DNA from 3 places in the Labrys sp. E2SS-1L genome. Region 3 is predicted to be linked to each of the others. Evidence: riboswitches for the same ligand, from Rfam matches in the RefSeq annotation. Region 3 holds a riboswitch; each other region holds the start of a gene.
The links. Region 3 has a riboswitch for cobalamin ahead of ACIGJE_RS01745 (CbtB domain-containing protein). Riboswitches for the same ligand answer to the same signal wherever they lie in the genome.
Positions count from the first base shown of each region.

Region 1: linked by a shared signal. The riboswitch ahead of ACIGJE_RS12010 (ABC transporter substrate-binding protein) and the one ahead of ACIGJE_RS01745 (CbtB domain-containing protein) in region 3 are both predicted to bind cobalamin.
Region 2: linked by a shared signal. The riboswitch ahead of ACIGJE_RS14270 (ribonucleoside-diphosphate reductase subunit alpha) and the one ahead of ACIGJE_RS01745 (CbtB domain-containing protein) in region 3 are both predicted to bind cobalamin.

Region 1 is NZ_CP172712.1:2,601,487-2,608,619, forward strand. Features, by position in the region: gene ACIGJE_RS11995 (acyl-[ACP]--phospholipid O-acyltransferase) at 1-1,208, opposite strand, end outside; gene recQ (DNA helicase RecQ) at 1,383-3,227, opposite strand; gene ACIGJE_RS12005 (CobW family GTP-binding protein) at 3,509-4,477, shown strand; cobalamin riboswitch at 4,549-4,778, shown strand; gene ACIGJE_RS12010 (ABC transporter substrate-binding protein) at 4,971-6,014, shown strand; gene ACIGJE_RS12015 (FecCD family ABC transporter permease) at 6,016-7,038, shown strand; gene ACIGJE_RS12020 (ABC transporter ATP-binding protein) at 7,035-7,133, shown strand, end outside.
Region 2 is NZ_CP172712.1:3,091,699-3,098,831, forward strand. Features, by position in the region: gene ACIGJE_RS14265 (ribonucleotide-diphosphate reductase subunit beta) at 81-1,196, opposite strand; gene ACIGJE_RS14270 (ribonucleoside-diphosphate reductase subunit alpha) at 1,415-4,327, opposite strand; cobalamin riboswitch at 4,436-4,654, opposite strand; gene metE (5-methyltetrahydropteroyltriglutamate--homocysteine S-methyltransferase) at 4,757-7,126, opposite strand.
Region 3 is NZ_CP172712.1:387,471-395,136, forward strand. Features, by position in the region: gene ACIGJE_RS01730 (efflux RND transporter periplasmic adaptor subunit) at 1-199, opposite strand, end outside; gene ACIGJE_RS01735 (UDP-glucose dehydrogenase family protein) at 636-1,952, opposite strand; gene ACIGJE_RS01740 (histidine phosphatase family protein) at 2,070-2,624, opposite strand; cobalamin riboswitch at 2,662-2,808, shown strand; gene ACIGJE_RS01745 (CbtB domain-containing protein) at 2,839-3,051, shown strand; gene ACIGJE_RS01750 (CbtA family protein) at 3,070-3,840, shown strand; gene ACIGJE_RS01755 (J domain-containing protein) at 4,311-4,907, shown strand; gene cobS (cobaltochelatase subunit CobS) at 5,190-6,176, shown strand; gene cobT (cobaltochelatase subunit CobT) at 6,275-7,666, shown strand, end outside.

The DNA of each region.
Region 1 (7,133 bases), 2.2 Mb from region 3:
AGGGCCGTCGGCGTGGTGAGGCCGAATTTACCCTGCAGCAGGGAGAGACCGCCGGCGCCGACCGTCATGAACAGGGCCGTGATGACATTGCCGCCGGCGATGACGCGGGCGCGTTCGTCCTTGGGCGCCCAATGCTGGACGGCCGCATAGATCGGCACGATGAACAGGCCCGCTGCCAGCGCCACCAGCACGAGCGCAAGGGTCATGTGCACGCCGGAGCCGGTGGCGAGATAGCTCAGGAAATGGAGGGGGGTGGCCGAGCGCTCGGTACCGAAGGCGATCCAGGCCACGTCGAGGCAGAACAGCCCCATCAGGATGCAGCCGATCGGCGAGAGCAGCACGATGATGCGGCCCGTGGCCAGGCGTGCGGCCAGGATCGAACCGATGGCGATGCCGATCGAGAAGGCGGTGGTGAACCAGGTATTGAGCGTGCCGTCACCGCCGATGACACTGTGGGCGAGGGAAGGGGTCAGCGACAGGATGACGATGCCGCTCATCCAGAACCAGGCCACCGCCAGCGAGCCGATCAGGAGCTTGCGGTCGGAGGCCACCAGTTGCACGAGCTGGTAGCTCGATCGGATGATGTTCCAGTCGATCTTGAGGTCGGGGGCCGCTTCGCCCGTGGGCGGGATCAGGCGGGCAAACCACCAGCAGGCCACGGCCACCGCCACCATGATGGCGGCCACGATCCAGCTGGGCAGATGGGGAGCGACGAAGCCGGCCCCGATGATGCCGATCAGGATTGACAGGAAGGTGCCTGCCTCGATCAGGCCGTTACCGGCGGGCAGTTCCTCCGGCGCCAGATGGTCCGGCAGGATGCCGTATTTCACCGGCGTGAACAGCGTGCCCATGATGCCGAGTGTGAGCATGCTGACCAGCAGAATCGGCATGGAGTGCAGGGCAAAGCCGACCGCAGCGATGGCGACGATGGCGATCTCGGCGAGCTTGATCTGCCGGGCGACCCGGGCCTTGTCGTAACGGTCGGCCAATTGCCCCGCCAGACCCGACAGCAGCAGGCCGGGCAGCACGATCAAGGCACCGGCGATCGAGACCATGCTGTCGCCGCCTTCCATCGCGGCCGTTTCGGCAATGCCGTAGACCGCAAGGATGGTCAGGGCCTGCTTGATGAAATTGTCGTTGAAGGCGCTGAAGAACTGGCTCCAGAACAGGGGCCAGAAGCGGCGGGCGGACATCAGCGATGCGAGCATCGGTGTGGTTCCTGGATGGGCGCGTACCGGGCGCGGGAGAATCGCATTTTAAGTTAGCGTTCGTTCACTAACTTAAAATGTATGGTAAACGGCGTCAAGGAGGGGAGAGCTGGCTCATGTCCGGCCTGTGCGCCGCCGCACAGTGGCGTGAACCAGCGGTACCGAGCCGTCATCCTAGCCCTCGCGCCTGACGACTTCCAGGAAGACTTCGCCATAGCGCTCCAGCTTTGCCTGGCCTACGCCAGGCAGGGCCAGAAATTCCGGCAGGCTGCCGGGGCGCTCGCTCGCCATGGCTCGCAAGGTGGTGTCGGCGAAGATCATGTAGGGCGGCACGCCCTGCTCGCGGGCGAGGCGGCTGCGCTCCGCCCGAAGGGCGGCAAACAAGGCGCCGTCGCGTTCCGACATCTCGATCTCGCCGCGCCGGGCGCGTCTGGTCTCGGTGCTCTTGCGGGGGCGGTCGCGACGGAAGACGATCTGCCGCTCGCCCTTGAACACGGCTCGCGCCTCCTCGGCCAGGATCAGGGCACCATGGGCCTCGTGGTTGACATTGACGAGGCCGGCCGCGGTGAGCTGGCGCAGCACCGATTGCCAGGTGCGCGCCTCGATGTCCTTGCCGGCCCCGAAGACGGGCTGGTTGTCATGGCCGAAGCGCTGGACCTTCTCCGTGACCTTGCCGGTGAGCACGTCGATGACATGGGCGGCACCGAACATCTGGCCGGTGCGGTAGATCGCGGCCATCGCCTTGACGGCGGCATCGGTGCCGTCCCAGCTCTCGACCGGCGACAGGCAGGTATCGCAATTGCCGCAGCGGCCGGGATGGGTCTCGCCGAAATGGGCGAGGATGGCCTTGCGCCGGCACTCGGCGGTTTCGCAGATGCCGAGCAAAGCGTTGAGCTTGCCGAGTTCGACCCGCTTGACCGTCTCCGGCGCATTGCCCTCCTGGATCATGCGGCGGCGCTGCACCACATCGGCCATGCCGTAGCTCATCCAGGCATCCGAGGGCAGGCCATCGCGGCCGGCGCGGCCCGTCTCCTGGTAATAGGCTTCCACCGAAGCAGGGATATCGAGATGGGCGACATAGCGCACGTCGGGCTTGTCGATGCCCATGCCGAAGGCGACCGTGGCGACCAGGCAGAGGCTTTCCTCCTCCAGGAAAGCGTCCTGGTTGGCGCTGCGAACAGCCGCTTCCAGGCCGGCATGATAGGGCAAGGCGCGGATACCCTGCTCGTTCAGCCATTGCGCCGTCTCCTCGACCTTGGCGCGCGACAGGCAGTAGACGATACCGCTATTGCCTTTGTGCCCGGCCAGGAAGGCCAGCAATTGCCGGCGGGCATTGTCGCGCTCGACGATGGCGTAGCTGATGTTGGGCCGGTCGAAGCTGGTGGCGAAGACCTCGGCCTGGTTGAGACCGAGCCGCTCGATGATGTCGGCACGGGTGACCGGATCGGCCGTGGCGGTGAGGGCGATGCGCGGCACGCCGGGGAAGGACGCGGCGAGGCCGCCTAGCTCGCGATATTCGGGCCGAAAGTCGTGGCCCCACTGGCTGACGCAATGGGCCTCGTCGATGGCGAAGAGCGCGATGTCGGCATCGGCGATCAGGGCCTGGAAACCTTGCGTCGCCACGCGCTCGGGCGCGACATAGAGGAGGTCGAGCTTGCCGTCCATCAGGGAACGACGGACCTTATAGGCCTCCTCGCGCGACAGGGAGGAGTTGAGCGCCGCCGCCCGCACGCCGGCCTGCTTGAGTGCCTCGACCTGGTCGCGCATCAGCGCGATCAGCGGCGAGACCACGATGCCGACGCCGCGCCGGCACAGAGCCGGGATCTGGTAGCACAGCGACTTGCCGGCTCCCGTCGGGAACAGCACCACCGCATCGCCCCCTCCGGTGACATGGCGCACCACCGCCTCCTGCTGGCCGCGAAAGGCGGCGTAGCCGAACACGCTATTGAGGATGGCGAGTGGATCTCGCGGAGAGGAGAGGGTCATGCCGGCAGGATGCACCTTGGTGCCTGATTCCATTGCAGGGTGAAGCGTGAGGCTTACCCGACAAGGGCCGTGATTCGAAAATTTCCCGCATGGATTTCCTCTGCTGGCAGACAAATCCGGTGGAATGATCACGGTCGAGAATGCCAGCAAGCCTCTGCCCACCTGCGTGGCGATTGCTGGGGTGACGATGGTGAGAGCTCGCTTGCGATTGCGATAGTTATGTTATAACGTTTCATATAAATCAAAATTCAATGAGGCCTCCCGGCAGCGACATGCTGCGGGGCATCCGCAACGGATCAAGGAATTCCGACATCATGCAGCCCGCGCCGCAGACACCCGTCACCGTCCTCACCGGCTATCTCGGGGCAGGCAAGACCACGCTTCTCAACCGTATCCTGACCGAGAGCCACGGCAGGAAATATGCGGTCATCGTCAATGAGTTCGGCGAAGTCGGCATCGACAATGACCTTGTCGTGGATACCGACGAGGAAATCTTCGAGATGAACAATGGCTGTATCTGCTGCACGGTGCGCGGCGACCTCATTCGCATCATCGAGGGCCTGATGCGTCGGCGCGACCGCTTCGATGCCATCCTGATCGAGACGACCGGGCTGGCCGATCCCGCACCGGTTGCCCAGACGTTCTTCGTCGATGACGATGTGCGCGCCAAGACCCAGCTCGACTCCATCGTCACCGTGGTCGACGCCCGGCATTTGCTCGGCGAGATCGAGACGGCGCATGAGGCGCAGGAGCAGCTTGCCTTCGCCGACACGATCCTCCTCAACAAGATCGATCTGGTCACGGCAGAGGAACTCGATCGGGTGGTGAAGCGGATCCGTCGCATCAATCCCACCGCCACTCTCCACGAGACCCGGCGTTGCGACATCGCGCTCGACAAGGTGCTCGGCCGCGGCGCGTTCGACCTCGACCGTATCCTCGAAGCCGAGCCTGATTTCCTCGAGGGTTTCCATGACCACGACCATGACGATCATGTCGGCAGCTTCGCTCTCGTGTCCCAGGAGCCGCTCGATCCCGGCAAATTCATGCCCTGGCTCAACATGATCGTGCAACAGTTCGGCACGGACATGCTGCGCCTGAAGGGCATCGTCGCCTTCGATGGCGATCCGCAGCGCTTCGTCGTGCAGGGCGTGCACATGCTGCTCGAAGGCGATCATCAGCGTGCCTGGAAGCCCGAGGAGGAGCGTCGAAGCCGCCTGGTCTTCATCGGGCGCAACCTGCCGAAGGACGTGATCGAACAGGGCTTCCTGGCTTGTCGGGCCTGACGCGGGAAGGCAGGGCACGGCATCAGGGGCCGTTCGCTTTGCATATTCGCTTGACCGCGGTCGTGACGCCCCGATAACTGTGCGGTGACGGTTCCCGTCGGATGCAAGTCCGTCGGGAGTAATAGGGAACACGGTTCGGCTTTCTAAAAGCCCATGCCGTGGCTGCCCCCGCAACTGTAGGCGGATTGCCAAGTATCCCCGTGGCGCGAAAGGCGCCATGCCACTGTGGGTCTCCCATGGGAAGGCAGATGCAAGGCCTTTATCCGCGAGCCAGGAAACCTGCCGTCATCTCGATCAATCCCATGTCACGGGCGGGGATGCCCGGAACAGGAGACAATGTGACGTTTCTTCCCGACGTTTCGGGCGCTTGCCCGCCTGTTCCCTCCGCTTCGCACGCTCACGTCCTTTGCCACAGCCTGGCCTGAGGAAACCTCACGGTATTCGGCTGATGCTGAAGACCGCTGCTTCCCTTATCGCGAAACGAGAGAACGTCATGATCCTTTCAACGAGCAAGGCCCGCTGGTCCAGCTTCGCCGTCATGCTTGCGGCCAGCTTTGGCTTGGCGCTGGGTATCGATCCGGCGGCTGCGCAGGCAACGAAATATCCCCTCAAGCTCACCAATTGCGGCCGCACCGTCACCTTCGAGCATGCGCCGCAGCGCACCGTTTCCGTCGGCCAGAGCAGCACGGAGGTTCTCTATCTCCTCGGCCTGGCCGACAAGGTCGTCGGCACGGCGGTGTGGTTCGGCCCTGTATTGCCCGGCTATGAAGCGGCCAATGCCAAAATTCCGCGTCTGGCCGACAATGATCCGAGCTTCGAAAGCGTGATCGCCAGGAAGCCGGATCTTGTGACGGCGCAGTTCCAATGGCATGTCGGGCCTAGCGGTATTGTCGGCAAGCCCGAGCAGTTCGAGGAACTTGGCATCCCGACCTATGTTTCGCCCGCCGATTGCGTCGGCAAGGACAATTCCAGCGGCGGCGACGGCACGCGCGGCACCCTCTTCACCATGGATCTGGTCTATCGGGAGATCACCGAGCTTGCCGAGATCTTCGACGTGCAGGAGCGCGGGGCGAAAGTCGTCGCCGAGCTGAAAGCGCGTGAGGAAGCCGCCCGCCTCAAGATCGCGGCCGGCGATGGCAAGGTCTCCGCCGCCTTCTGGTTCTCGAGCGCCAAGGTCGACGTCGATCCCTATATGGCCGGCAAGAACAGCGTGCCGGGCTATATCATGTCCGCGTTGGGTGTGCGGAACGTCGTGGAGAGCGAGGAGGAGTGGCCGAGCGTCGGCTGGGAGACCATCGCCAAGGCCGATCCGACCATCATCGTCGCCGGCCGGATGGATCGTCGCCGCTATCCGGCCGACGACATCGCCGTGAAGCTCAACTTTCTCAAGACCGATCCGGTGGCAAGCCTGATGCCGGCGGTCAAGCAGGGCCATGTCGTGGAGATGGACGTGCAGGCGATGCAGCCGAGCGTGCGCGTCGTCGAGGGCATCGAGATGCTCGCCGATGCCATCCAGCGTTTCGGCCTGAAGCGCTGAGATGAATCGCCCCGTCACACGATTGCTGGCGATCGGGATGCTGGCGCTGGCGGTGCTCGTGCTGGCCCTCTGGCTGGGCGCCGCCATTGGCGAGACGGCCATTCCGATGGACGTCGTCGCCAAGACGGCTGCCAACCGCCTGTGGGGCGCCGGCTATGGTCTGGATCGCATCGATGAAGGCATCGTGTGGAACTACCGGCTGAGCCGCGCGGTCGTCGCGGCCTGCTGCGGCGCGGCCCTGGCGTTGTCGGGCGTCGTGCTGCAGTCGCTGCTGCGCAACGTCCTGGCCGATCCCTATGTCCTCGGCATCTCGGCTGGGGCATCGACGGGAGCGGTCGGGGTCGTCATCCTCGGCCTCGGGGCAGGGGTCCTGAGCCTGCCCGCCGGCGCCTTTCTCGGTGCGCTGACGGCCTTCGGCTTCGTCGCCTTGCTGGCGATGCGCTCGGGCCGCGGCACCGGCGCGGTGATCCTGGCCGGGGTCGCCGGATCCCAGCTCTTCAATGCCCTGACCTCCTTCATCGTTACCAAGGCGGCCAATGCCGAACAGGCGCGCGGCATCATGTTCTGGTTGCTGGGCAATCTCTCGGGTGTACGCTGGCCCGACGTCTGGCTGGCGCTGCCGGTCACGGCTGTAGGGCTGCTGGTCTGCCTGTGGCATGCCCGCGCGCTCGATGCCTTCACCTTCGGCACGGAATCGGCGGCGTCCCTCGGCATCTCCGTCCGGCGCGCCTATGTCGTGCTCGTCGGTGTTGCGGCGATGATGACGGCCGTGATGGTCAGTATCGTCGGATCGATCGGCTTCGTCGGGCTGGTGATCCCCCATGCGGCGCGGATGGTTGTGGGCGTGCGCCATGGGCGCCTGCTGCCGGCCAGCGCCTTGATCGGCGCCGTCTTCATGATCATCGCCGACATTCTGTCCCGCATCATCATCCCCGGCCAGGTTCTGCCGATCGGCGTGATCACGGCTCTGGTCGGTGCGCCGGCTTTCGCTCTCATCCTCAGCCAAAGAAAGGCGACGGCATGAGCCTGTCGGCCCACGATCTGTCCTGGTCGGCTGGTGGGGTCTCGATCCTGCACGGAGTATCGCTGGAGGTCCGTCCGGGCGAGTTGCTCGGCATC
Region 2 (7,133 bases), 2.7 Mb from region 3:
GGTAAGGTGAGGGGCAGCGCGCGCCCGACGACAAGGGAATGCAATTCCTGCCCAATGGCCTGCTCCTTGAATGCCCGCCATCAATCCCAGCTCAGCGCACCGCCGTTCTGATATTCGATGACGCGCGTCTCGAAGAAGTTCTTCTCCTTCTTCAGGTCCATCGCCTCGCTCATCCAGGGGAAGGGGTTCTCGACATCAGGAAATACCGGCATGAGGCCGAGCTGGGCGCAGCGCCTGTTGGCGATGAAACGCATATATTGTTCGCACGACACCGCGTTGAGGCCGAGAAAGCCGCGCGGCATGGTATCCCGGCCATAGGCGGCTTCCAGCTCGGCGGCCTCGCGGATCATCCGCTGCAGATCGGCCTGGAAGGTCAGCGTCCACAGATGCGGGTTCTCATGTCTGATCTGGTTGATCACGTCGATGCCGAAATTGAGATGGATGCTCTCGTCGCGCAGGATGTACTGATACTGCTCGGCGATCCCCACCATCTTGTTGCGCCGGCCGAGCGAGAGGATCTGGGCAAAGCCGGTATAGAACCACATGCCCTCGAAGATCACATAGAAGGCGACGAGGTCGCGCAGGAAGGCCTGGTCGGCATCCGGCGTGCCGGTCTTGAAATCGGGATCGTCGAGATGCTGGGTGTGCTTGAGGGCCCAGGCGGCCTTGTCGGTGATCGAGGGAACCTCGCGATACATGTTGAAGAGTTCGCCCTCGTCGAGCCCGAGGCTCTCGACGATGTATTGGAAGGTATGGGTGTGCACGGCCTCCTCGAAAGCCTGGCGCAGCAGATATTGCCGGCATTCGGGATTGGTGAGGTGGCGGTAGATCGCCAGCACGATATTGTTGGCGACCAGGCTCTCGGAGGCGGCGAAGAAACCGAGATTGCGCTTGAGCATGCGCCGCTCGTCCTCGGTCAGGCCGTCACGCGACTTCCACAGCGCGATGTCGGCCTGCATCGAGACCTCGGTCGGCATCCAGTGATTGTTGCAGCCGGCGAGATATTTCTCCCAGGCCCATTTGTATTTGAGCGGCAGGAGCTGGTTCACGTCGGCGCGGGCATTGATCATGCGCTTCTCGTCGACCGTGACGCGGCCGCCCTTGCGGTCGATGGCGCCAAGGCCGGTTGCATCCGCCATGCTCTGCGGCAGGGGAAGCTGGCTTGCGGGCGAAACGGGTTCGGACCAGTCGAGCATCGTCATCGTTTTCTTCTCATCGGAGACATTGTCCGGAAGTAACTGAAGCGGCACCTTTGTCATGCCCGGGCTTGACCCGGGCATCCAGGAACCGCACTTCGTCGTCCGGAGGAGGGAACTGGATTGCCGGGTCAAGCCCGGCAATGACAAAGGTCGAGCCAATTCGAGGCACTTATTGGCGGACGAACTCTTGGAGCGCATTCCACCCTGTTCTCGGCTCACTGGCACGCCTCGCAATCGGGATCGTGGATGGAGCAGGCCTTGCCCCAGGCTTCCGATGCAGCCAGGTCCGGCTGAGCCTCGATCAGGATCGGCGCGGCCGCCTGCGGCACCGTGGCGGAGACGGCATTGAGCTTGCCGTCGGTGCCCTTCAGCGTCGATTTCTCGACATGGGTGGCCGAGCGCGAGCGCAGGTAATAGGTCGTCTTCAGACCACGCTTCCAGGCCAGGCGGTAGAGCGTGTCGAGCTTCTTGCCGGAGGGGTTGGCGATGTAGAGGTTGAGCGACTGGGCCTGGTCGATCCATTTCTGCCGGCGCGCCGCGGCTTCGATCAGCCAGGCCGTGTCGATCTCGAAAGCGGTGGCATAGAGAGCCTTCAGATCCTCGGGGATGCGATCGATCTGTCCGAGCGAGCCATCGAAATATTTGAGATCGGAAATCATGACCTCGTCCCACAGGCCGCGCGTCTTGAGATCGCGGACCAGGGCCGAGGTCACCACCGTGAAATCCCCCGACATGTTCGATTTGACGAAGAGGTTCTGATAGGCCGGCTCGATCGATTGCGAGACGCCGCAGATGTTGGAGATCGTCGCCGTCGGCGCGATCGCCATGGTGTTGGAATTGCGCATGCCGACCGTCTTCACGCGCTGGCGCAACATGTCCCAGGCCAGGGTCGAGCTCACGTCGAAGCTGGCGCCCTCGCGCGCCTCGGCGAGCAGGCCGACCGAGTCGATCGGCAGAATGCCTTGCGACCACAGCGATCCCTCGAAGCTGGGATAGCGACCACGCTCGGCCGCCAGGTCTGTCGAGGCCGAGATGGCGTGGAAGGATACGGCTTCCATGCTCTCGTCGGCGAAGCGCACGGCGTCGTCGGAGGCGTAGGGCAGGCGCAAGGTCTGCAGCGCATCCTGGAAGCCCATGATGCCCAAGCCGACGGGCCGGTGCCTGAGGTTGGAGCGCCGTGCCTCGGGAATGGTGTAGAAATTGATGTCGATGACGTTGTCGAGCATGCGCATCGCCGTCGTCACCGTCGCCCTGAGCTTGTCGAACATCAGGCCGCTGGCATCGACATGGGCAGCAAGGTTCACCGAGCCGAGATTGCACACGGCCACCTCGTCATGGGAGGTGTTCAGCGTGATCTCGGTGCACAGGTTCGAGGAGTGCACCACGCCGACGTGACGCTGGGGCGAGCGGATATTGCAGGGATCCTTGAAGGTGATCCAGGGATGCCCGGTCTCGAACAGCATGGTCAGCATCTTGCGCCATAGATCCTGGGCACGGACCTGCCTGGAGACCTTCAGCTCGCCGCGCGCGGCGCGTGCCTCATGCGCCTCATAGGCGGCCTTGAAGGCGGGGCCGTAGAGATCGTGCAGATCCGGCGTTTCGTCCGGTGAGAACAGGGTCCAGGGGCCATCCTGCTCCACACGTTCCATGAACAGATCCGGCACCCAGTTGGCGGTGTTCATGTCGTGGGTGCGGCGGCGGTCGTCACCCGTGTTCTTGCGCAGATCGAGGAATTCCTCGATGTCGACATGCCAGGTCTCCAGATAGGCGCAGACCGCGCCCTTGCGCTTGCCGCCCTGGTTGACGGCGATGGCGGTATCGTTGGCGACCTTGAGGAAGGGCACCACGCCCTGGCTTTCGCCATTGGTGCCTTTGATATGGGCGCCGAGCCCACGCACATTGCTCCAGTCATTGCCGAGGCCACCGGAATATTTGGCGAGCAGCGCGTTGTCCTTCACCGCCTTGAAGATGCCTTCGAGGTCGTCGGACACGGTGGTCAGGAAGCAGGAGGAGAGCTGGGCGCGCAGCGTTCCGGAATTGAACAGGGTGGGCGTCGAGGCCATGAAGTCGAAGGAGGACAGAAGATCGTAAAACTCGATGGCGCGGGCTTCCCGGTCGATTTCGCGTAGGGCCAGGCCCATGGCCACGCGCATGAAGAAGGCCTGTGGCAGCTCGAAACGCGTGCCGCGCACATGCAGGAAATAGCGGTCATAGAGCGTCTGCAGGCCGAGATAATCGAACTGCAAGTCGCGCTCGGGCTTGAGGGAGGCTGCAAGGCGAGCGAGGTCGAAGCGACCGAGTTCCGGATCGAGCAGTTCGTTGGCGATGCCGACGCGGATATAGTCGTGGAAATATTCGGCGTAGCGGCTCGCCATCTCGGCCTGCGTCGCCTGTTCGGGACGGCCCGCGACGAAGGTGAGGGCTTCGCGGCGCAGCTTGTCGTTGAGCAGCCGGGCGCTGACCTTGGCATAATCGGGTTCGGTCTCGATCAGGGTGCGGGCGGCGAGAATCGGCGCCAGCGCCAGTTCGTCCTGGCTGATGCCGTCATAGAGGTTGCGCTGCGTCTCGTTCAGCACCGTCTCGGCATCGGTGTCGGCAAGGCCCGCGCAGGCTTCGCGCACCAGGGCGGCGAGGCGCGCGTGGTCGAGCGGCAGCAGCGTGCCCTCCGCCGTCTTCATGCGCAAAGCAGGGGTAGTGCCGGCCTGTGCCTCCGCCTTGGCGGCGCGCTCCAGGGCTCGTTCCTGGGCGTGCTGTTCGCGATAGAGCACATAGGCGCGCGCCACCTTGTGGTGCTCGCCGCGCATCAAGGCGAGCTCCACCCGGTCCTGGATTTCCTCGATATGGAAGGTACGGCCCGTGTCGGCACGGCGGGTCAGGCCGGCGACGATCTGGGCGGTGAGGTCGGCGACGATGTCATGTACCCGGCGCGAGGCGGCGGCCGAATGGCCCTCGACGGCGAGAAAGGCCTTGGTCACGGCCACCGTGATCTTCGAGGCATCGAAAGGCGTGACGCTGCCATTGCGGCGAATGACCTGGTAGCCGGGCTCCGAGGCCGGCTTCGCCCTGTCGGCGCCGGCAACCGGAAAAGGCGTCTTTGTGGTCGTGGCAGTTTCGAGATCAAGAGACATTCGGCAAACCCCAATATGTTGGAGGCTTGGGCCGAGGAGCGCATTCCGCGCCGACGCAGGATGATGCGCCGCGAGCAAGGCGATCCGTCGGGGCACCCCGCCCGAGGAAACGATACGCATCCACAGGCAGGTCTCCTGGCTCGCGGGTCGTTGCGGACTGCCTGCCTTCCCGGGGAGGGCGGGGTAAACCCACCTCTCGGCCAGTGGCCAATCGACAGCCGCTCTCCGCTTACAGTTGCGGGGGCAGCCCCGGCTTTGCCCTAAGGCCTACCGGATTCCCTCTTAGCGCCGGAGGCGAATCCGGCGACCTGTGAATACCGTATCTAGTATGCTTTGCTGTCTATGTGTCAATAGATGGTGTGTATCGCCCTTTTGTTCAATGGGGACAGAGGATGCCGGGGCACAAAATTCATGCCCCGGCATACTTTTTCAGGCGGATGTCGCCGCCCGCGCCGGAGTGGTCGCCTCACGAAGTTGACGGGCGGCAACAACCATGTTGACGAGGGCGGGGCGGACTTCGTCCCAGCCACGGGTTTTCAGGCCGCAATCGGGGTTGACCCAGAGCTGGTCGCCGGCGATCCGCTCCTGCGCCCTGGCGAGAAGGTCGCGCATTTCAGCCACGGTGGGGCAGCGGGGCGAGTGGATGTCGTAGACGCCGGGCCCGATCTCGTTGGGGTAGCGATAGGCTCGGAACGCATCGAGCAGCTCCATTCTGGACCGGGCAGTCTCGATCGAGATCACGTCCGCGTCCAGGCCGCCAATGGCATGGATGATGTCGTTGAATTCCGAATAGCACATATGGGTATGGATCTGCGTGGCATCGTCGACCCCCGAGGCGGCGAGACGGAAACAGGCGACGGCCCAGGCGAGATAGGCCTCCTTTTCGGCGTGCCGGAGCGGCAGGCCTTCGCGAATGGCCGGCTCGTCGATCTGGATGATGCGGATACCGGCCCGTTCCAGATCACCGACCTCGTCGCGCAAGGCGAGGGCGATCTGCCGGCAGACCTGCTCGCGCTCGAGGTCGTCCCGCACGAAGGACCATTGCAGCATGGTGACCGGTCCGGTCAGCATGCCCTTGACCGGGCGCTTGGTCAGGGATTGCGCAAAGCGTGCCCATTCCACCGTCATGGCCTGAGGACGTGAGACATCGCCATAGATGATTGGCGGGCGCACGCAGCGCGAGCCATAGCTCTGGACCCAGCCATGCTTGGTGAAGGCGTAGCCGGCCAGTTGCTCGCCGAAATACTGCACCATGTCGTTGCGTTCGAATTCGCCATGCACCAGCACGTCGAGGCCGATCTTCTCCTGCCAGGCGATTGCCTGCCTGGTCTCCTCGCGCAGGAAGTCGTAATAATCGGCATCGCCGATCAGGCCCTTGGCATGGTCGGCGCGCGCTTTGCGCACGGCGCCGGTCTGCGGGAAGGAGCCGATGGTCGTGGTGGGGAAGGGCGGCAGACCGAGCCACTCCTGGGCCCGGCGACGCAGCGGATAGGGATGTTGCCGCTCGCCCATGGCCGGTGTGAGCTCGGCCATTCGGGCGGCGACGCCAGTATCGTGTATACGGGCGGATACGCGGCGGGCCGCAGCTGCTGCGTCCGATTGGGCGAGCTCATCAGCGACGGCCCGCCGCCCGTCGACCAGGGCTGTCGACAAGGTTTTCAGCTCGCCGATCTTCTGGACGGCGAAGGCCAGCCAGCTGCGGAGTTCGGGATCGAACGCGCTCTCGGCCTCGATATCGTAGGGAACGTGGAGCAGGGAACAGCTCGGGGCGAGGACGACGCGGTGGGTGCCGAGGGCCGCGACCTCCGGCTCGATGCGATCCAGCAGGGCGGTCAGGTCGCTCCGCCAGACATTGCGCCCGTCGATCACGCCCAGCGACAGCACCTTGTCCGCCGGTGCCCGTTCGACCGCCTGTCGCAACTGCGCGGGCGCCCTGACGAGATCGAGATGCAGGCCTGCGCTGGGCAGGCCGAGTGCCAGTTCGAGATTGTCGCCGAGGCCGCCGAAATAGGTCGCGACCATGATCTTCAGATCGGAGACGGCGCCGGTGAGAACGTCATAGGCGTGGCGCAGCGCCTTTCGCGTCCTTTCGTCGAGATCGAGTACCAGGCAGGGCTCGTCGAACTGCACCCAGTCCGCGCCCTCAGCGGCAAGCCTGCGCAGGATCTCGGCATAGACGGGCAGGAGCCCTGGCAAAAGGGCGAGAGGATCGAGATCCGTATCCTTGCTCTTGCCGAGCAGCAGATAGGTCACCGGCCCGATCAGCACGGGATGGGTATGGAAGCCGAGCGCTGCGGCCTCCCTGAATTCGTCGATGGGCTTGGCCGAGGCCAGTTCGAAGGCCTGGCCGCGACGGAATTCGGGGACCATGTAGTGATAGTTGGTGTCGAACCATTTGGTCATCTCGAGGGCGGGGACACCGCCGCCATGGCCGCCGTGGCTGCAGCCCGCATGGTCGCGATCGTCATGGCCGCGATCGTTACGGCCCTGGCTGCCGCGCGCCATGGCGAAATAGGTCGAAAGCGGAACGGGGCCGCCTTGCCAGCCATAGTGGCGGGGAATGACGCCGGCCGTCGCACTCATGTCGAGAACCTGGTCGTAGAGCGAAAAGTCGTTGGAGGGGATATGGGTGACGCCGAGGAGGCTCTGCCGGGCCCAGTTGCTGGCGCGCAGCTGGGCTGCCGTCGAGAGCAGGGCGGTTTCGTCCTGCTTTCCGGCCCAGAAGGCCTCCAGGGCCGTCTTGAGTTCGCGGCGTGGGCCGATGCGTGGCGTGCCGAGCGTCGAAATGGGAATGGACATGCGTGTC
Region 3 (7,666 bases):
AAGTGATGTTCACCTGCGGCCAGGCCTGGAAACGGCCGGTGAACTCGACCGATTCGGTGATCTTGCGGCTGACCGGATTGGCTACCGTGACCGGCATGGCCGGCATTTGCTGGGCGAGCGCGGCACCCGTCCCCTCGAAGGCCGCCAATGCCAGCACGCCGGCGGCCAGCCGACCCATTCTGCGACGCAACCTCGACATGAACATCCTCGCAAGCAACGCGCCTCAGCCAAGCCGCCCGCATGGCTAATGGCCTTGTCGCGGGCACTGGAGCTGGCGTCTGGAAATTTTGCAGGATTTCCCAGCCTGCGCCGCCAGGGCAGGGTCGGAGATCCTGTTCAGCGCTCCACCGGCCGGAATCGCGGTCGAATCGCCGTGTGAGCCTTATAGTATGATAATTCTTAGCGCTTTGATCCAATCAAGATCGCCGCCCTGCAACCATGAGTTGGGACTTGATGCAAATCCGCAACAGGCCTGTCATTTCTCGCGCCTGCGCTTGACAGCCGCGTGGCTGCATTCCGGTCGGTGCGAACCGGACATGCTGGCCCTCCCCCCAAACGAGGCGAGGACCTCCCGCTGTCTTCTCAAACCAGTTGCGCCAGCGCCCGGCCGCACGAATATGCGGGGCGTCTTCCGCTCAGGGCGCCGTTCCCTCGCGCCCGATGCTCTCATAGCGGAAGCCGTGCCGCTTCATGTCTTCGAGCCGGTAGATGTTGCGCAGGTCCACGATCACCGGGTGCGTCAGCAGGTTCTTGACCCGCTCGAGGTCGAGCGCCCGGAACTCGTCCCATTCGGTGACGATCACCGCGACATCGGCACCGTCGAGGCAGTCATAGGCGCTGGAGCGATAGTCGACATCGCTCAGAACCTTGTGGGCCTCCTCCATTGCCTGGGGATCATAGGCACGGACCTTGGCTCCCTTGTCCTGCAAGGCGAGCACGATCGGGATCGAGGGGCTGTCGCGCATGTCGTCGGTGTTCGGCTTGAAGGCAAGGCCGAGCAGGGCCACCGTCTTGCCGGCGATATTGCCGTCGAGGGCCGCGATGACGCGGCGTGCCATCGCCGCCTTGCGGGCATCGTTGACCCCGACCACCGCCTCCACGATGCGCAGGGGCACGCCATGCTCCTGGCCGGTGCGCAGCAGTGCCAGCGTATCCTTGGGAAAGCACGAGCCGCCGAAGCCCGGCCCGGCATGCAGGAATTTGGAGCCGATGCGGTTGTCGAGGCCGATGCCGCGCGCCACCTCCTGCACGTTGGCACCGGCCTTCTCGCACAGGTCCGCGATTTCGTTGATGAAGGTGACCTTGGTCGCAAGGAAGGCGTTGGCGGCATATTTGATCAGTTCGGAGGTGCGCCGGGCCGTGAACAGCAGCGGCCCCTGGTTGAGATGGAGCGGGCGATAGACCTCGGCCATCACCTCCTTGGCCCGTTCGTCCTCGGTGCCGACCACGATGCGGTCGGGGCGCTTGAAATCCTCGATCGCCGCCCCTTCGCGCAGGAATTCGGGGTTCGACACCACGCGGACATCGGCGTCGGGCCGGACCTCGCGGATCAGCCGCTCGACCTCGTCCCCAGTGCCGACCGGCACGGTCGACTTGGTCACCACCACCGTGAAGCCCTCGACCGCCGCGGCGATCTCGCGTACCGCGCCATAGACATAGGACAGGTCCGCATGGCCGTCGCCACGGCGCGAGGGCGTGCCGACGGCCAGGAACACCACGGCTGCATCGCGCACGGCGGGGGCGAGCTCGGTGGTGAAGGACAGGCGCTTCTCGCGCACATTGCGCGCCACCAGATCCTCCAGGCCCGGCTCGTAGATCGGCATGCGGCCGGCCAGCAGGCCCTCGATCTTGGCCGGATCCTTGTCGACGCACGTGACGACATGGCCGAAATCGGCGAGGCACGCCCCCGTCACCAGGCCGACATAACCCGTACCGATCATTGCAACGCGCATGACATCAATCCTGTTTGGGCGACTAACCCGCCAGAGGCGTGTCTACAAAAGGCCCGGCGACATGCCAATGACGAAAAAGGAAAAGCAGCTCTGCTGGAAGGCCCAGCCGGAGCGCCTCTATGTCTCCAGCCGCAGCGACCAGCCGCGGGCAGAAGGCCTGAGATCGGCACTCGCCAGCGGAGCGGCCTCGATGCGCCAGAAGGAACGAGGCTCGCTGCCGAGGACATGAATGATCGCCGCGCGCAACACCGAGGCATGGGTGACGGCCAGCGTGAAGCCCTCGAACCGCCCGCCATCGAGCCAGGCGCCGACCCGCGCGATCAGGGCCGCAATGCTCTCTCCGCCATGCGGGCAGGCCTGCGGATCGGTCAGCCACGCTCCAAGCGCTTCGGGCTCGGCGGCGGCCACCGCCTCCAGGCCGAGCCCCGCCCAGCGGCCATGGTCGCATTCGCGCAGTGCCCCGTCGATCTCGGGTTCGAAGCCGAGGGTCTGCGCCGTCTGGCGGGCCCTGAGCGCCGGACTGCTCAGGATGCGGGTCGCCTTGGCAAAACGCCCCTGCAGGTCCCGGGCCGCCTGTGCCCCCCTTGCGTCGAGCGCCTCGTCGAGCGGAAACCCCGCCGCACGCAGTGTGGGCGTCGCGCCATGGCACAGCAGGGTCAGGCGTGGCGTCATGAAGGCATTTCCCCAAGATAAAGTCGCTTCCGGAATATTGACATATCCGTGACTTGGGCTCTTATGGAAGAGCTTTGCCAAGGGTGGGAAGCCGGTGGAATTCCGGCACGGTCGCGCCACTGTGAACGGCGGCGCTGCGGCGTCAATCCGGAAGTCAGACCTCTTCCAAGGCAGCATGACTCGTAACGGGACGCGTAATCCCAAGGAGCTTTTCATGACCACCGCAACTCTGGCACCCGTCGCCCAGCAGCCGATCGCCATCCCGGTCCGCGAGATCCTGCCCTGGGCGCTCTTCACCGTGCTCCTGGCCGTGCTCGCCATCTATTTCGTCGGCGCCGAACAGGGCGCGACCTCGCTGATTCCCGGCGTCTACATCCACGAATTCGTGCATGACGCTCGCCATCTGCTCGGCTTCCCCTGCCACTAGGGCGCTTGGACACACGACATGGTTAGATCGCTTTTGATCCGGGGGATGCTGATCGGCATCCTGGCCGGACTGTTTGCGTCTGGCTTCGCCTGGGTGTTCGGTGAACCCCAGGTCGACGCAGCCATCGCTTTCGAGGAAAGCCACGCATCCGAGCCGGCGCCCGCTCCGACAGCTGCGCCGGCTCCCGGCGCTGCGCAGACGACCGCAGCCCATGAACACGAGGAAGAGCCGGTCAGCCGGCCGGTCCAGGCCAGCTACGGGCTCGTCACAGGCATGGTCGCCTATGGCGCAGCGCTCGGCGGCATCTTCGCCCTGATCTTTGCCTTCGCGCAGGGCCGGATCGGCGGCCTCAGCCCGCGCGCAACCGCCGGATTGATCGCCGTCATCGGCTTCGCCGCCATCATGGTGGTGCCGCAGATCAAATATCCCGCCAATCCACCGGCCGTCGGCAATCCCGACACGATCGGCCTGCGCACCGCCTTCTATTTCGGCTTGATCCTGCTGTCCCTCGTGACGATGGCGGCGGCGCTGGGCACCGCGAACCGGCTCGCCGCCAGCCTCGGCCGCTGGAACGCCAACCTCGTGGGGGTGGCAGCCTATCTGGCGGTGATGGTGGTGGCCATGCATATCCTGCCGACGGTCAACGACATCCCGGCTGATTTTTCGGCCACGGTGTTGTGGAAGTTCCGTATCGCCTCACTCGGCATCCATGCCGTGCTGTGGGCAACGCTGGGGATCGCCTTCGGCATTGCAGCACAGAAACTGCTGCAGGCCCCCGCTCGCCGCTGAAAAGGGGCCGGCCAACCGCGTCAAACGTCGCATTTTTACAACACTGGCCCGATTTCAGGCCGGTTTTCAAAATTTATTTCATTTCGCACTTGCGAAATGAACCGATGAGGATCACTTTAGGGACGTGGCGGATGCGCCTTTGCGCTCCCCCACTGCCCTCCTTGGGCGTTTCCTCCCTAAGACTTGGGCCGCCATTTGGGCGGCCTCTTTCTTTTTCGGGTCAGCGGACCCCATATTTCAAATTCTGCAGCGGCATTTCGCCTCGATTAACCCCAGGGCAAAGCGTGCTCAGCTATGAACGCTTGGTTGCTCTCGCTTTCTGGTTCCAAGCCATTCCCATGGATTGGCTGAAGCGTTTTTGCGATTTGATGTGCTTCGTTCAAGTTACAAAACGCTCTTGCGTCCAAGCTCGCGCTTGCCCATTTGTGTTCACCCTCGCATAGTGTGTCATTATGGATCTGGACTCGCCCTTGTTTGATCGCATCCGGGTGCGCCCAAGGGCCGAAGAGGTCCAGCCGGCGAGCGTACGGCTATGCGAACATGCCGGTTGTCGGAACGCCGGCGAATTTCGCGCGCCCAAGGGGCGCAACCGCGAGGGCCAGTTCTGGCATTTCTGCCTGGAACATGTGCGCGACTACAACAAGACCTACAATTATTTCGCCGGCCTGCCGGACGACTCGGTGAGCGCCTATCAGCGCGATGCCGCCACCGGCCATCGCCCGACCTGGACGATGGGGGTCAATCCCTGGGCCAAGAAGCGCGGCGAAGGGCCGCAACCCGGCCCCGAGATCCATGACGGCTTCGGTTTCTTCGACGAGGATCACGGCTTCCGCCGCCCGCAAGGGACGCCCGAACCCGAGAGACGGCGGCTGAAATTGCTGGAGCGCAAGGCCCTCGACGCGCTCGATCTGCCGGAAACGGCCAGCGGCCCGGAAATCAAGGCGCGCTACAAGACGCTGGTCAAACGTCTCCATCCCGATGCCAATGGCGGGGATCGATCCAGCGAAGATAAATTGCGCGGGATCATCCAGGCCTATAATACGCTGCGTAGCGCCGGGCTCTGCTGAGCGCCCGCAACACCGGCGAGGCTTCCGGGCTTGGAGCGTGTCCAATCCGGGAAATCTCCGCCAGATCGTCGAGACGACGTCGAGCGTCCCATGCCCCGCCTGGCGAGACAGGGAAATTCGGCCAAGGCGTTTTGTGATTTGAATGACCAGCTTCAAGTCGCAAAGACGCGTCGAACCAGGGAGTTGGAGTAAAAGTGCGCTTTTACTCCAGGGCCGGCATCGTCCGGCCCGCTGGAACTGATTGTCGGCTGCGCCGCCCTGGCGCCAGCCAAGGAAGGCATAATGACTGACGCAACGACACCGGCCAATCTGCCGGACATCATGGTTTCGGCCAAAAAGCTGTTTGGTTTCGATACGGATCTCGAAGTACCGGCCTATTCCCAGTCCTCCGACCACGTCCCGGACCTCGATCCCGATTATCTTTTCGACAAGCCGACGACCCTGGCGATCCTGGCGGGCTTCGCCCACAATCGCCGCGTAATGGTCACGGGCTATCACGGCACGGGCAAATCGACGCATATCGAGCAGGTCGCCGCCCGCCTCAACTGGCCCTGCGTGCGCATCAATCTCGACAGCCACGTCTCGCGTATCGACCTCGTCGGCAAGGACGCCATCGTCCTCAAGGACGGCAAGCAGGTCACCGAGTTCCGCGACGGCATGCTGCCCTGGGCCCTGCAGAACAACATCGCTTTGGTGTTCGACGAATATGACGCCGGCCGGCCCGACGTGATGTTCGTGATCCAGCGCGTGCTGGAAATCTCAGGCAAGCTGACCTTGCTCGACCAGAAGCGCGTGATCCGCCCCCACCCGGCCTTCCGCCTGTTCGCCACCACCAACACGGTGGGCCTGGGCGACACTTCCGGCCTCTATCACGGCACCCAGCAGATCAACCAGGGCCAGATGGACCGCTGGTCGATCGTGACCACGCTGAACTATCTGCCGCATGACAAGGAAGTCGACATCGTGCTGGCCAAGGCCAAGCACTATCAGAAGAGCCCGAACGGCCGCGACATCGTCAACAAGATGGTGCGCGTGGCCGATCTCACCCGCAACGCCTTCATGAATGGGGATCTCTCCACCGTGATGTCGCCGCGTACGGTGCTGACCTGGGCCGAGAACGCCAATATCTTCCACGATATCGGCTTTGCCTTCCGCGTCACCTTCCTCAACAAGTGCGACGAGCTCGAACGCAGCCTCGTGGCCGAGTTCTACCAGCGCGCCTTCGGGGCGGAGCTGGCCGAAAGCTCGGTCAACGTCGCGCTGACGTAACCCGGAGCGCGGACGTCCTCGTCCGCCCCTGGAAATACCACGCTCGCAAGAGAGGAAGAGCGGACGAGGACGTCCGCGCTCCCAGGATTGACGGCATCATGACCACGACGAACCGCAAGCCCGGCGAAAAGCCCAAGGACGTTCCAAACGACGCCTTCAAGCGCTCCGTCGCCGGGGCCTTGCGCGCCATCGCCCGCAAACCGGATCTCGAAGTGACCTTCGCTTCGGAAAAGCCCTTGCTGATGGCCGACAAGGCGCGCCTGGCCGAGCCGCCGCGCAAGCTCGACGCCCATGTCGCGGCGATCGTGCGCGGCCAGGCCGATGCGATGGCGCTCCGTCTCGCCTGCCATGACCCGGCAGTGCATCGTCGCCACGCCCCGCAGAACGAGCAGGCGCGCAGCGTGTTCGATGCCGTCGAGCAGGCCCGCTGCGAGTCGATCGGTTCACGCCGCATGGCCGGGGTGGCCAACAACCTCACCGCCATGCTCGAGGACCGCTATTTCCGCGGCGGCAAATATGAGGACATCCGTGTCCGCGAGGAAGCGCCCGTCGAGGATGCCCTCGCCTTGATGGTGCGCGAGAAGCTGACCGGCCTTGCCCCGCCCGAGCCGGCGCGCAAGCTGGTGGATCTGTGGCGCCCTCTCATCGAAGAGAAGGCCGGCAAGGACCTCGCCCGCCTCGACAGCGTGATCGAGAACCAGCGCGCCTTCGCCCGGGCCATGAACGACCTCCTGACCCATATGGGCCTGTCCGAGGAAGCCCAGGCCGACAGCGACGATTCCGACGACCGCGACAACGACGCCGAGAGCGAGCAGGAAGGCGAGAACCAGGAAAACCAGGGCGAGGTCCAGGACGATTCCGAATCCATGAAGCTCGAGGAAACCGAGAGCGAGGACGAGGAATCCCAGGACGGCGAGACGCAGGACGCCGAATCGCCCTCCTCCGACCTGCCGGACGATACCGAGACGGGCGATGCCGAGGAGGCGGCCCAACCCTGGCGGCCGCCAGAGCATCGCGACAATGAGCGTCGCGCCAGCGACTACAAAGCCTTCACCACCCGCTTCGACGAGATCGTCGAGGCGGCGGATCTGTGCGACCCCGAGGAACTCGATCGCCTGCGGGCCTATCTCGACAAGCAGCTTTCCAGCCTGTCGGGCGTGGTGGCGCGCCTGGCCAACCGGCTGCAGCGCCGCCTGATGGCCCAGCAGAACCGCTCCTGGGATTTCGACCTCGAAGAAGGCATGCTCGATCCGGCCCGGTTGTCGCGGGTGATCATCGATCCGACCTCCGCGCTCTCCTTCATGCGCGAGCGCGACACCGATTTCCGCGATACGGTGGTGACGCTGCTGATCGACAATTCCGGCTCGATGCGCGGGCGCCCGATCACGGTGGCGGCCACCTGCGCCGACATTCTCGCCCGCACGCTGGAACGCTGCGGCGTGCGCGTGGAGATCCTGGGCTTCACCACGAGGGCCTGGAAGGGCGGGCAG